Regions from separate parts of the Glutamicibacter sp. TV12E genome, predicted to be linked through region 4. Evidence: riboswitches for the same ligand, from Rfam matches in the RefSeq annotation. Region 4 holds a riboswitch; each other region holds the start of a gene.

Region 1 (3,819 bases), 1.1 Mb from region 4:
TCGCGGCCTTCGGTCCACGGGATCTCATCGCCGGTGCGCCGGATGACCAGCACCTTCTCTATTTCATTCTCGCCGGAGACGGCTTCATCGGCATTGTCCTTGACCGGAACCGAAGTGCCTCGGCGGAATTGGCCATCGGTGGTCACCAGCACCTTGGCCTTCGTGTCTTCCACGCGGAACTTCAATGCTTCGGCGGAGAAGCCGCCGAAGACCAGCGAGTGGATGGCTCCGATGCGGGCGCAGGCCAGCGTAATGACGACGGTTTCGATGAGGACCGGCAGGTAGATGACCACGCGGTCGCCCTTGACTACGCCCATGGATTCCAAGGCGTGGGCGGCCTGGCTGATGCGTTCTTGCAGGTTCTTGTAGGTGACGGCCACCCGGTCGCCGGGTTCGCCTTCGAAATACAGTGCGACCTTGTCTCCGCGGCCGGCGGCCACATGCCGGTCGGCGCAGTTCACAGCAGCATTGAGCTTGCCGCCCAGGTACCAGGAGATCTGCGGTCCGCGCTTGGCTTCCGGGTCAGCTGGGAGGATCTGGCTGGTGGTATGCCAACTGGTGTCCCAATCAAGGAGGCGTGCCGCTTCGTCCCAGAATGCCTGGCGTGCTTCCTCCGAGGCAAATGCAGAGGTTGGTGCCGATTCGATGGTCATTACAGAGTATTCCTTGGTGTTTCTATTCGGGGGCTGATTTGGTACTTGATAGTTGGCGCCATCGGGCCCGGGGCTTTTATGGCGCGGCGCTCGGCGATAGCGAGCAGGGCATCGGCAAGTTGACCGAAGAAGGCCAGCTGTCGCTTGTGCCCTGGAGGTTCTTGGCCGAGGCGAATTGCCGGTCTTTGCCCATTGCCCGTTGTGGCTGCGAGCCTGAAAGCGCGGAACGGCGCTGTGCCGTGGTGGCAAATTTGCGCCAGAAATTGACGGGGCCGACATCCAGCACCATGGATGCGGGGGGCCGGGTCTTGCACTCGAGGCTGCGCAAAGCACAGTGCCATGATCATCTCCATCGGTCCTGGCGGTAGCACCGGCCTTTGGGATGTGTCCTCCATAGGTGGTTGCTGCGGCGTCACTGAGCCAGATCTCTCGGCCGCCCGGGATGGTTACACGTCTATTACAGGGTTTCGAAGGAATTGAATGCAAATCTTGCGTAACATGAAAAATCTTCGATAACTGCACCACATGCGCGGGATATTTCGTAATTTATTTCATTGAATGCCCGTTTGATCGATAATGGGCGAATATGGGCAATTCATCTTCGGCATGATGCACCATTAGCTGTTCAACCTGCCGGTCATCCCGGAGCCTCCCAAGGTCGAAATGTGACTTCGCGGCTTGGAAGCACCGGTTTGTTACGGCTACAAATGAATGACAACCCATCCAGAGCGGCTGAGAGATCTGGCTCGACGACGCCGCAGCAACCACCCGAAGAGCGGGACGGTGCTACCGCCAGGACCGATGGAAAGAATTGAGGACTTCTAATGTCATTTGGCGAGTCGCCGAACACCAGCGGTTTGGACTTCAACCAGCTCAGCGATCCTTCGCAGGCGAGCGCCATGGGGCTAGACGACTTCGAGGAGCAGCTTCCCACCCGGCAACTGCTCAAGGTCACTCCCGGCCCCGGCGCAGATGAGCAATACGACCGGCTGGCTGAAATCTTCCGCCCGGTCTTCGCGCAAATCGCCAGCACCGCCAAGGACCGCGATCGCAACCGCGTCCTGCCCTTTGAACAGGTGGGCCTGCTCAACCGTGAACGCTTCGGCGCACTGCGCATCCCCGTGGCCCAGGGCGGGTACGGCGCGCGCCTGGTTGACGTATTCCGCTTGCTCATCGAGCTTTCTGAAGCCGACTCGCATGTCGGCCAGCTGTGGCGCGCGCATATCGCCTTCGTGGAAAACGTGCTGCTCCTTGAGGATCAAGAGCTGCGCAGCAAGTGGATCGGGCGCATCGCAGCCGGCCAGATCGTCGGCAATGCCTATACTGAACGCGGCGGCAACGCCCTGGGCTCCTTGAACACCAAGGCCAGCCAAGTCGATGGCCGCTGGCTGGTGGACGGTGAAAAGTACTACTGCACAGGCACCATTTTTGCCGACTGGACCACTGTGGCCGTGGCGCATCCCGAACTGTCCGGGCGGCAGATCGCGGTGGTTTCCACGCAGCACAGCGGCGTCAAGATCCTCGATGACTGGGATGGCTTCGGCCAGGGACTCACCGGCACCGGCACCACGGAATTCCACCAGGTTCCGGTGGACTCGTTCATGCCGCAGCAGAGCAACGACTCCGAAGCGGCGATCTTCCAGCTGGTGCTCATGGCCGTGCAAGCAGGTATCGCCCGGGCGGCCTTGAATGACCTGCGCCTATCGGTGCAGAATCGCACCCGCATCTTCACCACAGGCACCGGTGTTCCGGTCCACCGCGAGCCGCAGGTCCTGCAACTGGTCGGCGAAGTCTCCGCGGAGTCCTTCGCCGCGGACTCGGTGGTGATCGGTGCCGTCCTTGAAGTCGAGGCAGCCCTGGTAGACCCGGGATTGAATGACGAAGAACGCTATGCGGTTTGCGAGCTGGCCGCCAACCGGGCGCAAACCATCGTCCAGCCGCTGGTCATCGGTGCCACCAGCAAGCTCTTCGACGGGCTGGGCGCCTCTTCGACCAGCGTCATCTGCAACCTGGATCGCCACTGGCGCAATGCCCGGACCATCGCCACCCACAACCCGGCCATTTACAAGGCACGCATTGTGGGGGACTACGAGATCAATGCGGTCCAGCCGCAACGCCTCTCGGTCACTGGCGAGGACAGCAACCATAGAGCCTATGGCGCCTGAACGCCGACTAATTAACTTCACTACCCAACCATGGCAAGGGGAACATCAATGAGCCAGCAGCGCGAAATTCTCTTCAATGCATTCGACATGAACTGCGTCGTGCACCAGTCGCCGGGCCTGTGGCGCCACCCGGATGACAAGGCCTCGACCTACAACACCATCGGCTACTGGACCCACCTGGCCAAGGTATTGGAAAAGGGCAAGTTCGACGGCCTGTTCATCGCCGATGTGCTGGGCACCTACGATGTTTTCAACGGCACCAATGAGTCCCCGCTGCGCTCCGGCGCCCAGGCACCGGTCAATGACCCGATGATGCTGGTCTCCGCCATGGCCGCGGTCACCGAGAACCTCGGTTTCGGCGTCACCGCGGGCACCGCCTACGAGCACCCTTATGCTTTCGCCCGCCGCCTGGCCACCCTGGACCACTTGACCAACGGCCGAGTCGGCTGGAATGTGGTGACCGGCTACCTGCCATCAGCTGCCCGGAACATGGGGCAGGAGGACCAGATGGAGCACGACGAGCGCTACAACCACGCCGACGAGTACCTCGAGGTCGTCTACAAGCTGCTCGAAGGCTCGTGGGAAGACGACGCCGTGCAGAACAACAAGGAAACCGGGATCTACACGGATCCGTCCAAGGTGCACAGCATCGATCACGAAGGCAAGTATTTCAAGGTGCCTGGCATTGCCATCACCGAGCCATCCACCCAGCGCACTCCGGTGATTTATCAGGCCGGCGCTTCTTCGCGCGGGATCAAGTTCGCCTCGGAAAACGCTGAAGCGGTATTTGTCACCAGCCCGACCCGGGAAATCCTCAAGGCCACCGTCACCAAGATCCGCGATGCCGCCGAGGCTGCTGGCCGTGACCGCTACGATGTGAAGATCTTCGCGATGCAGACCATCATCACCGATGAGACTTCCGAGAAGGCCCAAGCCAAGTACGAGGACTACAAGTCCTATGCGGACGTTGAAGGTGCCCAGGTGCTGATCTCCGGCTGGAT
Region 2 (3,819 bases), 1.1 Mb from region 4:
GCCCGACGGCATGGGGAGCAATTCGCTGAATCCCCTTGCAAACCGCAAGTAGCGGGCAACCATAAAGGTTGTCCGCCACTTGAATCAGCTGCCTGGGATCGCCTAGGCGAGCACCTGGCGCTTTGAGGAAATCACCCCGGTGTTGAACCCGGCCAGGCGCAGGCCGCCGTGGAAGCGGGCGTGCTCGATCTTCACGCAGCGGTCCATCACGACATTCATGCCCGCAGCCTCGGCACGGCGGGCCACGTCCTCATGCCAGGATCCCAGCTGCAGCCAGAGGGTCTTCGCCCCCACGGCCAAGGCCTCATCCAACACGGATGGCAGGTCATCGTGCTTGCGGAAGACCTCCACGAGATCCGGTGTCTCCGGCAGATCAGCGAGGGATTTGTACACCGGCTGGCCCAGGATCTCATCGAGCACCGGGTTGATGAAGTACACCTTGTACTTGGATGAGGACAGCAGGTAGGTCGCTACGAAGTAGCTGGCCCGCGATGGCTTGTTGGAGGCTCCCACGATGGCGATGGACTTGGTTTCGCGCAGGATGTTCAGCCGTTGCGCGGCTCCCGGGCCTTCCCAGGTGCGGTCGGTGGTGCTCATTAGTTGGCTCCCTTCGGTGCTGCAGGAATGGCGCACGCCGCGCCATCATAGGCGGGTTCCGCAAATTCATTGGCGGAGCCAGAGGCCGTTTCCTGGGAGGCGGCCAACGCCTGGTCCAGATCCCAGAGGATGTCTTCGACATCTTCCAGGCCTACCGACAGCCGGATCAGATCTTCGGGTACGCCAGCGGCGATCAACTGGCCTGCGCTGAGCTGCTGGTGGGTGGTGGAAGCAGGGTGCAGCACCAGGGTGCGGGCATCGCCGATATTGGCCAAGTGGCTGGCCAGCTGCAGGGCTTCGATGAACTTGGAGCCGGCTTCGCGCCCGCCCTTCACGCCAAAGCTGAACACTGAACCGACGCCCATGGGCAGAAGTTCCTTGGCATGGGCATGCTGCGGGTGGGATTCCAGGCCGGCGTAGTTCACGTAGGTGACCCGTGGATCTGCCTCCAGCCAGGCAGCGACCTGCTTGGCATTGGCCAGATGGTTGTCCATGCGCTGGGGCAGGGTTTCCAGGCCCTGCAAGAGCTGGAACGCCGACTGGGCCGGCAGGGCTGGACCGAAGTCGCGCAGCTGCTCGCTGCGCAGCTTGGTGAGGAAGCCGTATTCGCCGAAGTTGGCCCACCAGGAAACGTTGCCGTAGCTGGCCACCGGTTCAGTCATCGCGGGGAACTTGCCGTTGCCCCAGTCGAACTTCCCGGACTCGACCACTACGCCGCCGAGGGTGGTGCCGTGGCCGCCGATGAACTTGGTTGCCGAGTGGATGACGATATCCGCCCCGTGCTCGATGGGACGCAGGATATACGGGGGAGTGAGCGTGGAGTCGACGACCAGGGGAATCAGGTGGCGGTGGGCCACCTCGGCCAGGCCGTTCAAGTCCGCGATGTCACCCGAGGGGTTGGCTACCACTTCGGTGTACACGGCCTTGGTGTTTTCCTGGATGGCAGCTTCGAAGTCGGCGGGGTCGTTGGAATCGATGAAGGTGGTGTTGATGCCGAAGCGGCGCAGTGAAACATCAAGCTGGGTAATGGTTCCTCCGTAGAGCTTCGAGGAGGCCACAATGTGGTCGCCGGCCTGGGCCAGGGCCGCGAAGGTGACGAACTCGGCGGCCATGCCGGAGCCGGTGGCTACAGCGCCGATGCCGCCTTCCAGGGAGGCCATGCGCTCTTCGAAAGCCGCTACGGTCGGGTTGCCGATGCGCGAATAGATATTGCCGTATTTCTGCAGCGCGAAGAGGTTGGCCGCGTCGTCGGCGTCCTTGAAGACAAATGAGGTGCTCTGATAGATGGGCACTGCACGGGCGCCGTGCTCTGCATCGGGGGTGCCACCGGCGTGCAATGCGCGGGTGCGGAATCCAAACTTGTGATCTGCCATGTTGGCTTACGACTCCTTGTCGATGGGGTTTTCGCGCTTCACCGGCGGGCGGTGGTGCGATCGAGGCAGGAATCCCGGAATCAATGTCGCAACTTGTTGTGGTTAAACAAGATAAGCGGCTGCATCGTTTCTGGCGGTAGCACCGTAACCACCGGATGTGGCAGGTTGCTGCGGCGTCAACGAACCAGATCTCTCAGCCGCTCGGGATGGTGTAACAATCTTCGCAACATGACCGTTCATGACCTAACTATGAGTCTTAACGTTGCGTATCGGACGTAATGCCGGAGATTCTTCGATCACCGCGCACGGCGGTACGCTTGAGCCATGGATACTGCGCTGGTATTGATCAGACACGGGCTGACCGATTGGAATCTGGCCGGCCGCCTTCAGGGGCGCACCGACATTCCGCTGAACGACACCGGACGCGAACAAGCTCGCGGTGTAGGGCGCGACCTTCAAGGCCAGGGGTTCTCCCTGGTGCTGGCATCCCCGCTGGGCCGAGCGCAGGAAACGGCCGCGCTGATTGCCCAGGAGCTGGACATCGAGACCGGCCGTCCCGTCCCGGAATTGATTGAACGCGGTTTCGGACCGCTCGAAGGCCGGATCATGGCCCAGGTGAGCGACGAGGAATCAGCCTTGGTCCAAGACCAGTTGGAGCCAATTGACGAGATTTTGCGCAGGGCGATTCCTGCGTTGATCGACCTGTCGAATGAGCATGCGGGCAGGAAGGTGGCAGTGGTCAGCCATGGAGCCACCATGCGCGCCATTCGTGATGCCCTGGCCGGAACCAAGCTGCCCCGCGGCGTAGACAATGGCGAAGCCATCGAGATTGATATCCAGCGCCTGCGCCAGCTGGCTGAGGGACTGGACCCGGTGAGCTGCTAGGCGCTCAAGATTTTTCCAATCGGCACCTCACATTTTTGCTCCGCGATACGTTTACATGGTGAATGCCCGTAAAGGTGCCGACCTTCAGGAGAGCCATGCAAGTGCCGTTTGAGCGGATAGTCCAGGATTACGGGCTGAACGTCCTTCGCGTTTGCCGCGCCCTGCTAGATGAGCATCGCGCCCAGGACGCCTGGTCCGAGACTTTCCTCTCCGCGCTCAAGGCCTATCCGCAGCTTGCCGAGGACGCCAATGTACTGGCCTGGCTGGTCCGCATTGCAAGGAACAAGGCCATCGATGAGCTGCGCAAGAACAAGCCGGAGTTCCTTCTCGACCATCAACAGTGGGACCAGATTGATGGCGAGCCGCAACCAGCACTGCAACTGGAGAATCTCCAGCTCTGGCAGGAAGTAGGAAGGCTCCCCGAGAAGCAGCGGCTGGTGGTCGGCTACAGATATCTGGGCGGACTGAACTATGCCCAGATTGCCCAAATGGTGTCCGGCACTGAAGCCGCCGCGCGGAGAGCAGGCAGCGACGGGCTCAAGAATCTTCGCCGATTGCTCGACGACGACACATTGTGGCAGGAGAAATCATGACTAATGCACCGACCAACTCTTCAGCAACCGGAGAAGAGGCCCAAATTTTGGAACAACTCGGGATCGAGCTGCGGGCCAAGGCGCAGGCCGTAGATCTTGTCGATATTTCCTACCGCGTAGTTGATAGCCCGGTAGGGTCTTTGCTGCTGGCCAGCACCCCAGCCGGCCTGGTGCGGGTAGCTTTTGAAACAGAGGACCATGAGAAGATTCTCCAGGTGCTCGCCCAGAAGCTCAGCCCGCGCATCCTCAAGGACCCCGCGCGCCTGGACGCTGTGGCCCGGCAACTTGATGAGTACTTTGCGGGGACTCGGCGCAACTTCGATGTGCCTCTGGACCTGAAGCTTTCCACGGACTTCCGTCGCCGAGTGCAG
Region 3 (3,819 bases), 1.4 Mb from region 4:
AGCTCGGAGAGGTCATCGGCTACGTAGACCAGTTGCAGTGGCCCGACCAGGATCATGAGAATGATGGCCCAGAGGGCGTATAGCCACGAAACGCGCGCCTGCGCCATTTGCGGAAAGCGGGCCCGCCGCCGAATGGTCCGCAGGCCGAGCACCACAATCACCACCGCGATAATGACCGCTCCGATGAAAAAGAAATTGCGCTGCGTGCGGATCCACGTCAGGGTTGTGCCGGCAAGAAGGCCGACAAGCACCGAAGCCCACCAGCTGATGCAGCGAAGCTGATCCCGTGCGCCAGTATCCTCGCTAGTCCTCACGCCACTCCCATCGATCACCGCACTGTGTGCGCACACCGAGCACACCATTTTAGAATACGCGCTCCACAGCACCGCAACGAAAAGGAGCGCTTGAAGCTAGAGGATCAAGGTCCAGGTCACCAGGGCGGCCTCATCGGACTCGTTTTCCCAGCTGTGCGGCTCGCGCCCAGGAAAGCTCATGGTGTCCCCGGCCTGGAGCTCAACACGCTGCTCGGGCAGCACGAGGGTGAATTTTCCGGCGATCACATGGAGCACTTCCAACTCGCAGTCCACCGAATACAACTCGGCTTCGCCAGAGCCCTTGGGAGCGATTTCGGCTCGGATCATCTGCACGCGCTTCTCGCCGCGCGGCGTCACCAGCTGCTCGGTGATCCCCTCCCCGCCCAGCGACACCCGCGGCGCTTCTTCCAGCCGCACCAGCATGGTTTCGGGCACTTCAAATAGCGTGCCCACCTCGATGCCGAGCACCTCGCACAATTTCAGCAGCGTCGAGACCGAGGGGCTGGTGAGATCGCGCTCAACACGCGAGAGGAAGCCCTTGGTCAGCCCAGACAGCTCAGCGACCTGGTCGATGGTCATTCGCTGCCGCTGGCGCACCCCGCGCAACCGCGATCCGATATTGATCGCAGCACCGCTTGATTCCACGGGCAGGGTCTTCATGCTTTCGCTCCATCACTTCGCTTGTTGTGGCACGCCAGCAGCCAAACGGGCGTACCGAAAAGGCTCCGGCGGCAAGTTTACCAATAGTAAACAGAGCATAGCGCGAGTCCTGCAAATATGCCGTGTCCCGCACGTTCCGCGCTCCGGATCCCTGCACGCTGGCTAGACTCTGATCATGGATCACAGCAAGGAACTGCTCCACGAATATCTCTCCGACGCGCGCGAAGCAGTCATCTACAAGGCCCAGGGGCTGAGCGGCCTGCTGGCACGCAAGCCGCTGACGCCCACCGGAACGCACATCCTCGGCGTCGTCCACCACCTGGCCATCACCGAGTACGGGTATTTTGCCCAATGCCTCGGCCGTGCAGTGGATGACCCCTATATCCAAGAGCTTCTGGATGCCGATGATCCGCAGGCCGACTTCCTGCCGCCGGCCCGCTTCAGCGCCAGCGAAATTATCGAGTTATACCGGGAGTCAACTGCCTTCTCGGATGCTGGCATCAGGGCTTTGCCGCTCAGCGCACCGGTTGAAGTGCCCTGGTGGATCCGCCGCCGGCACACCACGCTGGAACATCTCATGGTGCACATGATCGCGGAAACCTCCCGGCACGCCGGCCACCTCGACATCGTGCGCGAACAGCTTGATGGCTTCACCGGCTTGCGCCCCGAAGCGCCCAACCTCCCGGACTATTCCGCAGCGCAATGGGCCCAGCAGTTCGACTCGATCAACCGCCTCGCCATGGGTGATGACCACCGGTAGCCAGGGGGCCAGGTCATATTACGGAACGGGTCTTCATCGCGGGGAGCGCAGGCGGTAGTATCGCAAGTGTTGCTTCACGAGACACGGCGCCAAGCTCCGACTGGCCGTGCACCAACCCCAGATTCATGGGTGGTTCGGATGAGGAAGCGGTCCGTTCACACAATGTGCTCGGGCAAGAACACAGCGAGAGCGCATCACATGGCCTATTCCGTCCTGCCCATCGTCGACCGCCGAACCGGCCAAGTGCAATTCAAGGTCCGAGGACTCTGGCATATTTGCTACGTCGGCGATCCAATTCTGCTGGAACAGCTCCTGGCCCGCTGCGCACGCCGCCCGGTCTTCGATCCGGAAACTTCCGAGCTGCTCCTGGGCGTTGCCGCCGCAGGGGAACTGCAGGGGCGCAACGTCGCTTTTAGCCTTGCCAAATTCCCAACGCTCCATCCCCTTACTAAAATCGGTAGCTGACCCGTTCACCGAGTTTCGCCAAGAAATTCGACCTGCCAAGAGAGCTGTTTTCGTGATGTCGAACCAGTCAGCAACCGAACCTACCCGTGCCCAAGTCCAGCGCTGGCGAAAGTACCTGGCCGATGAAGTCGCCGAAGGCGCCATCTACCGCACCCTGGCCCAGAAGAAATCAGGGCAGGAAAAGCAGATCCTGCTGGGACTTGCCGAAGCCGAAGCGCGGCATGAGGCGCACTGGCGGGCCAAGCTGGGAGAACACGCCAAGCCTGTCCGCCCATCATTGCGCCGCACGATCTTGCGCTTCTTGGCCCGCAATTTCGGCTCGGTCTTCGTGCTGGCCATGGCACAGCGTTCCGAGAGCAATTCGCCGTACCGCGACGACAAGGACGCGACCGCGCAAATGGCCGCCGACGAACAGGTGCATGAAGAAGTAGTCCGCGCGCTGGCCACCGCCGGCCGGGCTCAGCTCTCGGGCAACTTCCGCGCCGCAGTTTTTGGCGCGAATGACGGCTTGGTCTCCAACCTCGCCCTGATCATGGGCATCGGCGCCACCGGGGTATCCTCCACCTTCGTGCTCTTTTCCGGCATCGCCGGGCTCTTGGCCGGAGCGCTATCCATGGCGGCCGGCGAATTCGTCTCCGTGCGTTCCCAGCGCGAGCTTCTCACCGCGTCGCGGCCCACCCAGGTGACGCTGACGGCAGCACCCAACCTCGATTTGGCGTCCAACGAGCTGGTGCTGATCTACAAGGCCCGCGGCATGAGCGATGAAGATGCAGAACACCGCGCCGCAGAACGCATGGGGCTTTTCACCTGTGATTGCAACCCTGCCTTCTCGCTGAACCCCGAGGAACGCGCAGAGGAACTGGAAAGCGAACACGAAGAGCTCGGCTCGGCCACCGGCGCGGCAGCCACTTCCTTCTGCCTCTTCGCTTCCGGCGCCATCATCCCGATCCTGCCCTATATCTTCGGTCTTGGCGGCTTGGCGGCCGTGGCCATCTCCGTGATCCTGGTGGGTATCGCCTTGATGATCACCGGAGCCATCGTCGGCCTGCTCTCCGGAGCCTCGCCGCTCAAGCGCGGCCTGCGCCAGCTGGCCATCGGATGGGGCGCCGCAGCGGTCACCTACTGCCTGGGCCTGCTCTTCGACGTACAGGTCGCCTAGTCCCACACCTCTGGATCGGCCTCCCAGGCATCCAGCGTTGCCGTGGACCACGATCCGTACGTCGGGTTCGGCAGGATGATCCACTCGTCGCCGAACTTCCGCGAGTTCTGCTCCACCAGGCCCCGTTGCTGCTCCAACGGAGTACCGGCGAAATCCTCGTCGAAATCGTGCAGCGTGTCGCCCAGCTGCATCAGCACCTTGTGGCCGCTTTGCACTTCGGCCCGGCGCTCCTGCTTAGGCGGACCCAGAAGCAAGACCTGCTCCTTGCTGGCCTGTGGCAACCCCAGCTGTTTTAGGCTGTCCAGCGTAGCATCCAGATTCTCGGCTCCACGGTCTGAAATGTAGAAGATATCCACGCCCAGCTGGTCTGCGCGGTCCAAGAATTCCTTAGCGCCGTTGATCAGCGAGGGATGCCCCTCCGTTTCCCAGGAGCCCCAGGTATCCCAAGTGGTGTAGTCATG
Region 4 (3,819 bases):
GGGACCTGCGCATCGAGCAGATCGATGTGCCAGCTCCGAAGACCGACCAAGCGCGCATCGCCATCGCCTACGGCGGCATCTGCGGATCGGACCTGCACTACTGGAGCCATGGCGCCGCCGGGGAATCCATCCTCAAGGCGCCCATGGTGCTCGGACACGAGATTGTGGGAACCGTCATCGAAGCCGCCGCCGATGGCAGCGGACCAGCCGCCGGAACCAAGATCGCCGTGCACCCGGCAACCCCCGGGGACACCGGGGAACCATACCCGGCAGATCGCCCGAACCTTTCCCCGGGCTGCACCTACCTCGGCTCGGCCGCCCGCTACCCGCATACCGAGGGCGCTTTTGCCCGTGAAGTGAACCTGCCAACGCGCATGCTGCGCGAACTGCCTGGGGGACTCTCGCTGCGCGACGCCGCACTGGCCGAACCGGCAGCGGTGGCGTGGCATGCAGTCTCGCGTGCCGGAGATGTCTCAGGCAAAAAGGCCCTTGTCATTGGCGCCGGCCCCATCGGCGCGCTCGCGGTGGCAGTGCTCAAGCGTGGCGGTGCCAGCGAGATCATCGCAGTGGATATGCACGAGAAGCCACTGGCCATCGCCCGGGAACTGGGCGCCACCTCCACCCTGCGCGCCGATGACCAAGAGGCCATCGCCAAAGTCAACGCGGATGTGGTGATCGAGGCCAGCGGCAACTACCGCGGCTTGGCATCAGCGGTCCGCGGTGCGGTGCGCGGCGGGCGCGTCGTCATGGTCGGATTGCTGCCCTCTGGCGAACAGCCTGCGCTGATTTCACTGGCTATCACTCGGGAACTGGAACTAGTCGGATCCTTCCGCTTCAACGGCGAAATCGATCAGGTGCTCGAAGCCCTGGCCGACGGCTCCCTGCAGATCGGGGCAGCCGTCACCCATGAGTTCCCGGTAGCCGATGGACTTGAAGCCTTTGAAACCGCCAAGGACTCCTCGACCTCGGGCAAGGTGCTGCTCAACTTCCTGGAACAGTAGTTTTCCCTAGGTGCAAAGTGCACTGTGGCGGCCATTAATATCAATGGCCGCCACAGTGCATTGCTGTATCCAGCTTGGGCTAGCTGGCTTCGATCAGCTGCACCGAGGTGGTTACCGGCACCGGGTTGGCGAAGAGGTCAAGCACCGGGCAGTGTGCATCTACTGCCTGGCGCAATTCCTCGTAGCGTTCGGCGGATTCCGGGCCAGCAATCTGCACCTTCAGATCCACCGAAGAGAATCCGGGGCGGATGGAAGGATCGATGCCGAAGAGCCCGCGGACGTCGAGCTGCCCGTCGGCGGTGATCTGGACATCGTCAACCTGGATTCCCAGGTTCTCAGCGTAGAGCCGATAGACCACTACCTGGCAGGAGACCAAGGCCGCCAACGCGTATTCCACTGGGCTGGCCGCGATGTCGCTGCCACCGAGCGCTGCCGGTTCGTCCACGGTGAAGGTGTGCTTGCCGGCGCGGATATTGCTGGCAACCGAATCAAAGCCTTCGCCCTGGACCGTAAAGGTCAACGCGGCGCTATGCGGTACGGCGGAAATCCGTTCGCCCCAACCTGCACCTGCTTCTTGAAGGCGCTGTGAACGGTCCTCGGCTACTGAGAGTTTTGCTGTTGCGTGAGACATGGGGGAGTCATCCCCTTTCTGGCGCAGGGGCGCCATCGTTTACGATCTTGGATTTCAAGATGCGTCGAATCGTCACCTGGGGCACCCCGCACAATGGCTCAAGGGTTGCCGTCCACTCAGCCAGGGCCTTGATGAGCGGAACTCGTGATTCAGTAGTTCCTTTTTATCCGCTAACAGCGGGCTCGGTAAAGTATCCACTTAACGTTTCGTCATGGCTGTCTTGTCCCTATACATCGATAGGATGGAGGGTAGCAATCCGCTCTAACGCACTACTTTTGGATGGCGATGATGGAATTCCAGCTGAACTTTGGCTCTCTGGACTTATTGGTGTCTGACGATGAACTTCGTGCTGGACGGATGTATCACAAAGCGGGTCTCGTTCAAGACGTTGACCGATACCAAAGGGTTGGCAGTTCAGGCGTCACCGGCCTGGTCGCAGGTCTCGAAGTGGTGGCGAATTTCCACATTGCGGGGGATCGCATTGAATTTGAAGGATTTTGCTCAGGGCATCCTTCCGAAAATAGCTGCGCAGAGGTGGCGGCTTTACTCCTAGAGGTCCTCAGTGACGAGGATGATCCACTGATCGTTTCTGACGTCGAATCGGACCCATACGCGTGGCGTCGCAATGCAGTACCTCAGTGGGAGCGAAACCTTAACCGACTGTTGCCGGTGCCCCAGGACGAAATAGACATTATTGAAGAACCTTTGGGGCTGATCCTGAAGATTCTCAGAACGCCTCGGTATGGTGGCGACGACCTGCTGACTCTTCAAGCGCGCCCAGCTAAGCGGGGAAGCAAGAGTCCTTGGGTGCAGTCCGGTGTGAGCTGGAAATCAGTAGCCTTTGACGAACATTTCCCTAGGGAACAGCGCCGAGCCGTAATTGAACTGAACCGTATGCGAGAGCACGCAGAAAAGCAGAAGTATGGCCATTTCTGGGAAGCCAAGGACTGGATTTCCTTGATGGAAGTGCCCGGCAAGGACTTGATAGCCGCATTTGGAGAGCTTCGGGACGCTGGCGTAGCGATCATCAACGGTGCTACTTCGGGCAAAGCTGAAGTGAACTTCAGCGAGGTACAGGCTCAGGCCTACCTGGATATGCGTCGCGGCGAGAACGGGTTGACGGTAGAAGGCATCCTCAGAGGACCTGAAGAGGAGCACACTCACTTATTGCCTATCGGCAACCCGCCAACTCTTTTGGCGTATTCGTCGAAACCGCTGGAGAAATCCAAGGACTGGGGACTAGCCGAATTTGCCGAGCCCGTTTCGGGCGAGCTGGCGACCTTTATCGCTTCTGGTGTGCAGTTCATTCCGTCAACCGACATCCAACGATTCGAAGATTCTCACCTGGATCGCATGAGGGCATTGGCACCTCTGAAAAGCGCTAACGTTTCTTACGACATTCCCGAGCCTCCTCGCCCGGTGTTGCGGCTGCGAGTTTCCAGCACTGCCGAAACGGTGAACCTGCACTATTCGTGGAAGTACGCGCCTAAAGCGACCAAGCAGCGCAGCGTCGAAAAAGAGATCCTGGCTTCAATCAAGGACAAATTGGGTGACGACTCGGCGTTGGGTCAGGTGAACTCCCAGGGGATTTACGAGGATCGTGAATTGACCATCGATGAGTCCATCGACTTCATGGTCTACACCCTGCCGTTACTTGAAGAGCACCCAGATATTCTCATCGAAGCGCAGAATCAGCTGCCTAGATATCGGATCCTTGATACGCCGGCAACAGTCTCTATCGAGGCAGGTGAAAACTCCGGCGACTGGTTTGATCTAACGGTCGAAGTCACCATCGATGACATCAAGGTGCCCTTCGCGTTGTTGCTGGCAGCACTCACTCTGCGATTGGATTACCTGGTCCTTGAAGACATGACGGTCATTCCCATTGCGAGTGAAGACTTCGCGCAACTGCGCCAGCTGATCGCAGAAGCTGGCGAACTAGGCAAAGTCGAAGGCAATACGATTCGAGTCCACAAGCTAAGCATTGACTGGTGGCACGAGCTGCTGGATCTGGGCATCATCGAAGCCCAGCATAGCCAGTGGTTGCAGAACATGAATGAGCTCGGCCGCGGTGAAGAACTTCAAAAGGTGGAGCTTCCCGAAAGCTTCAAAGCGAACCTTCGCCCATACCAGGAACAGGGGCTTTCATGGTTGAATTTCCTGCGCACCCACTCGTTGGGCGGGGTA

The links. A riboswitch is a leader RNA that binds a small molecule or an ion and turns the genes downstream of it on or off. The one in region 4 is predicted to bind S-adenosylmethionine.
Region 1: it holds a riboswitch for S-adenosylmethionine, as region 4 does, so the genes downstream of both, ACT7DV_RS04080 (acyl-CoA dehydrogenase family protein) here and ACT7DV_RS09240 (OsmC family protein) in region 4, are expected to answer to the same signal.
Region 2: it holds a riboswitch for S-adenosylmethionine, as region 4 does, so the genes downstream of both, ACT7DV_RS04135 (O-acetylhomoserine aminocarboxypropyltransferase/cysteine synthase family protein) here and ACT7DV_RS09240 (OsmC family protein) in region 4, are expected to answer to the same signal.
Region 3: it holds a riboswitch for S-adenosylmethionine, as region 4 does, so the genes downstream of both, ACT7DV_RS02735 (hypothetical protein) here and ACT7DV_RS09240 (OsmC family protein) in region 4, are expected to answer to the same signal.

What each region holds. Positions count from the first base shown of each region.
Region 1 is NZ_JBQVVF010000001.1:895,289-899,107, reverse strand. It holds partial or broken gene acs (acetate--CoA ligase) at 1-677, opposite strand, end outside; gene ACT7DV_RS04085 (hypothetical protein) at 730-981, opposite strand; SAM riboswitch class I at 1,000-1,102, opposite strand; SAM riboswitch class I at 1,370-1,461, shown strand; gene ACT7DV_RS04080 (acyl-CoA dehydrogenase family protein) at 1,478-2,818, shown strand; gene ACT7DV_RS04075 (LLM class flavin-dependent oxidoreductase) at 2,867-3,819, shown strand, end outside.
Region 2 is NZ_JBQVVF010000001.1:908,433-912,251, reverse strand. It holds gene ACT7DV_RS04140 (CoA-binding protein) at 103-597, opposite strand; gene ACT7DV_RS04135 (O-acetylhomoserine aminocarboxypropyltransferase/cysteine synthase family protein) at 597-1,970, opposite strand; SAM riboswitch class I at 2,089-2,183, opposite strand; gene ACT7DV_RS04130 (histidine phosphatase family protein) at 2,295-2,855, shown strand; gene ACT7DV_RS04125 (RNA polymerase sigma factor) at 2,951-3,448, shown strand; gene ACT7DV_RS04120 (methylated-DNA--[protein]-cysteine S-methyltransferase) at 3,445-3,819, shown strand, end outside.
Region 3 is NZ_JBQVVF010000001.1:608,760-612,578, forward strand. It holds gene ACT7DV_RS02720 (hypothetical protein) at 1-314, opposite strand, end outside; gene ACT7DV_RS02725 (helix-turn-helix domain-containing protein) at 411-974, opposite strand; gene ACT7DV_RS02730 (DinB family protein) at 1,150-1,734, shown strand; SAM riboswitch class IV at 1,807-1,919, shown strand; gene ACT7DV_RS02735 (hypothetical protein) at 1,933-2,199, shown strand; gene ACT7DV_RS02740 (VIT1/CCC1 transporter family protein) at 2,255-3,358, shown strand; gene ACT7DV_RS02745 (5'-nucleotidase, lipoprotein e(P4) family) at 3,355-3,819, opposite strand, start outside.
Region 4 is NZ_JBQVVF010000001.1:1,974,489-1,978,307, forward strand. It holds gene ACT7DV_RS09235 (L-idonate 5-dehydrogenase) at 1-1,001, shown strand, start outside; gene ACT7DV_RS09240 (OsmC family protein) at 1,081-1,632, opposite strand; SAM riboswitch class IV at 1,663-1,782, opposite strand; gene ACT7DV_RS09245 (DEAD/DEAH box helicase) at 1,918-3,819, shown strand, end outside.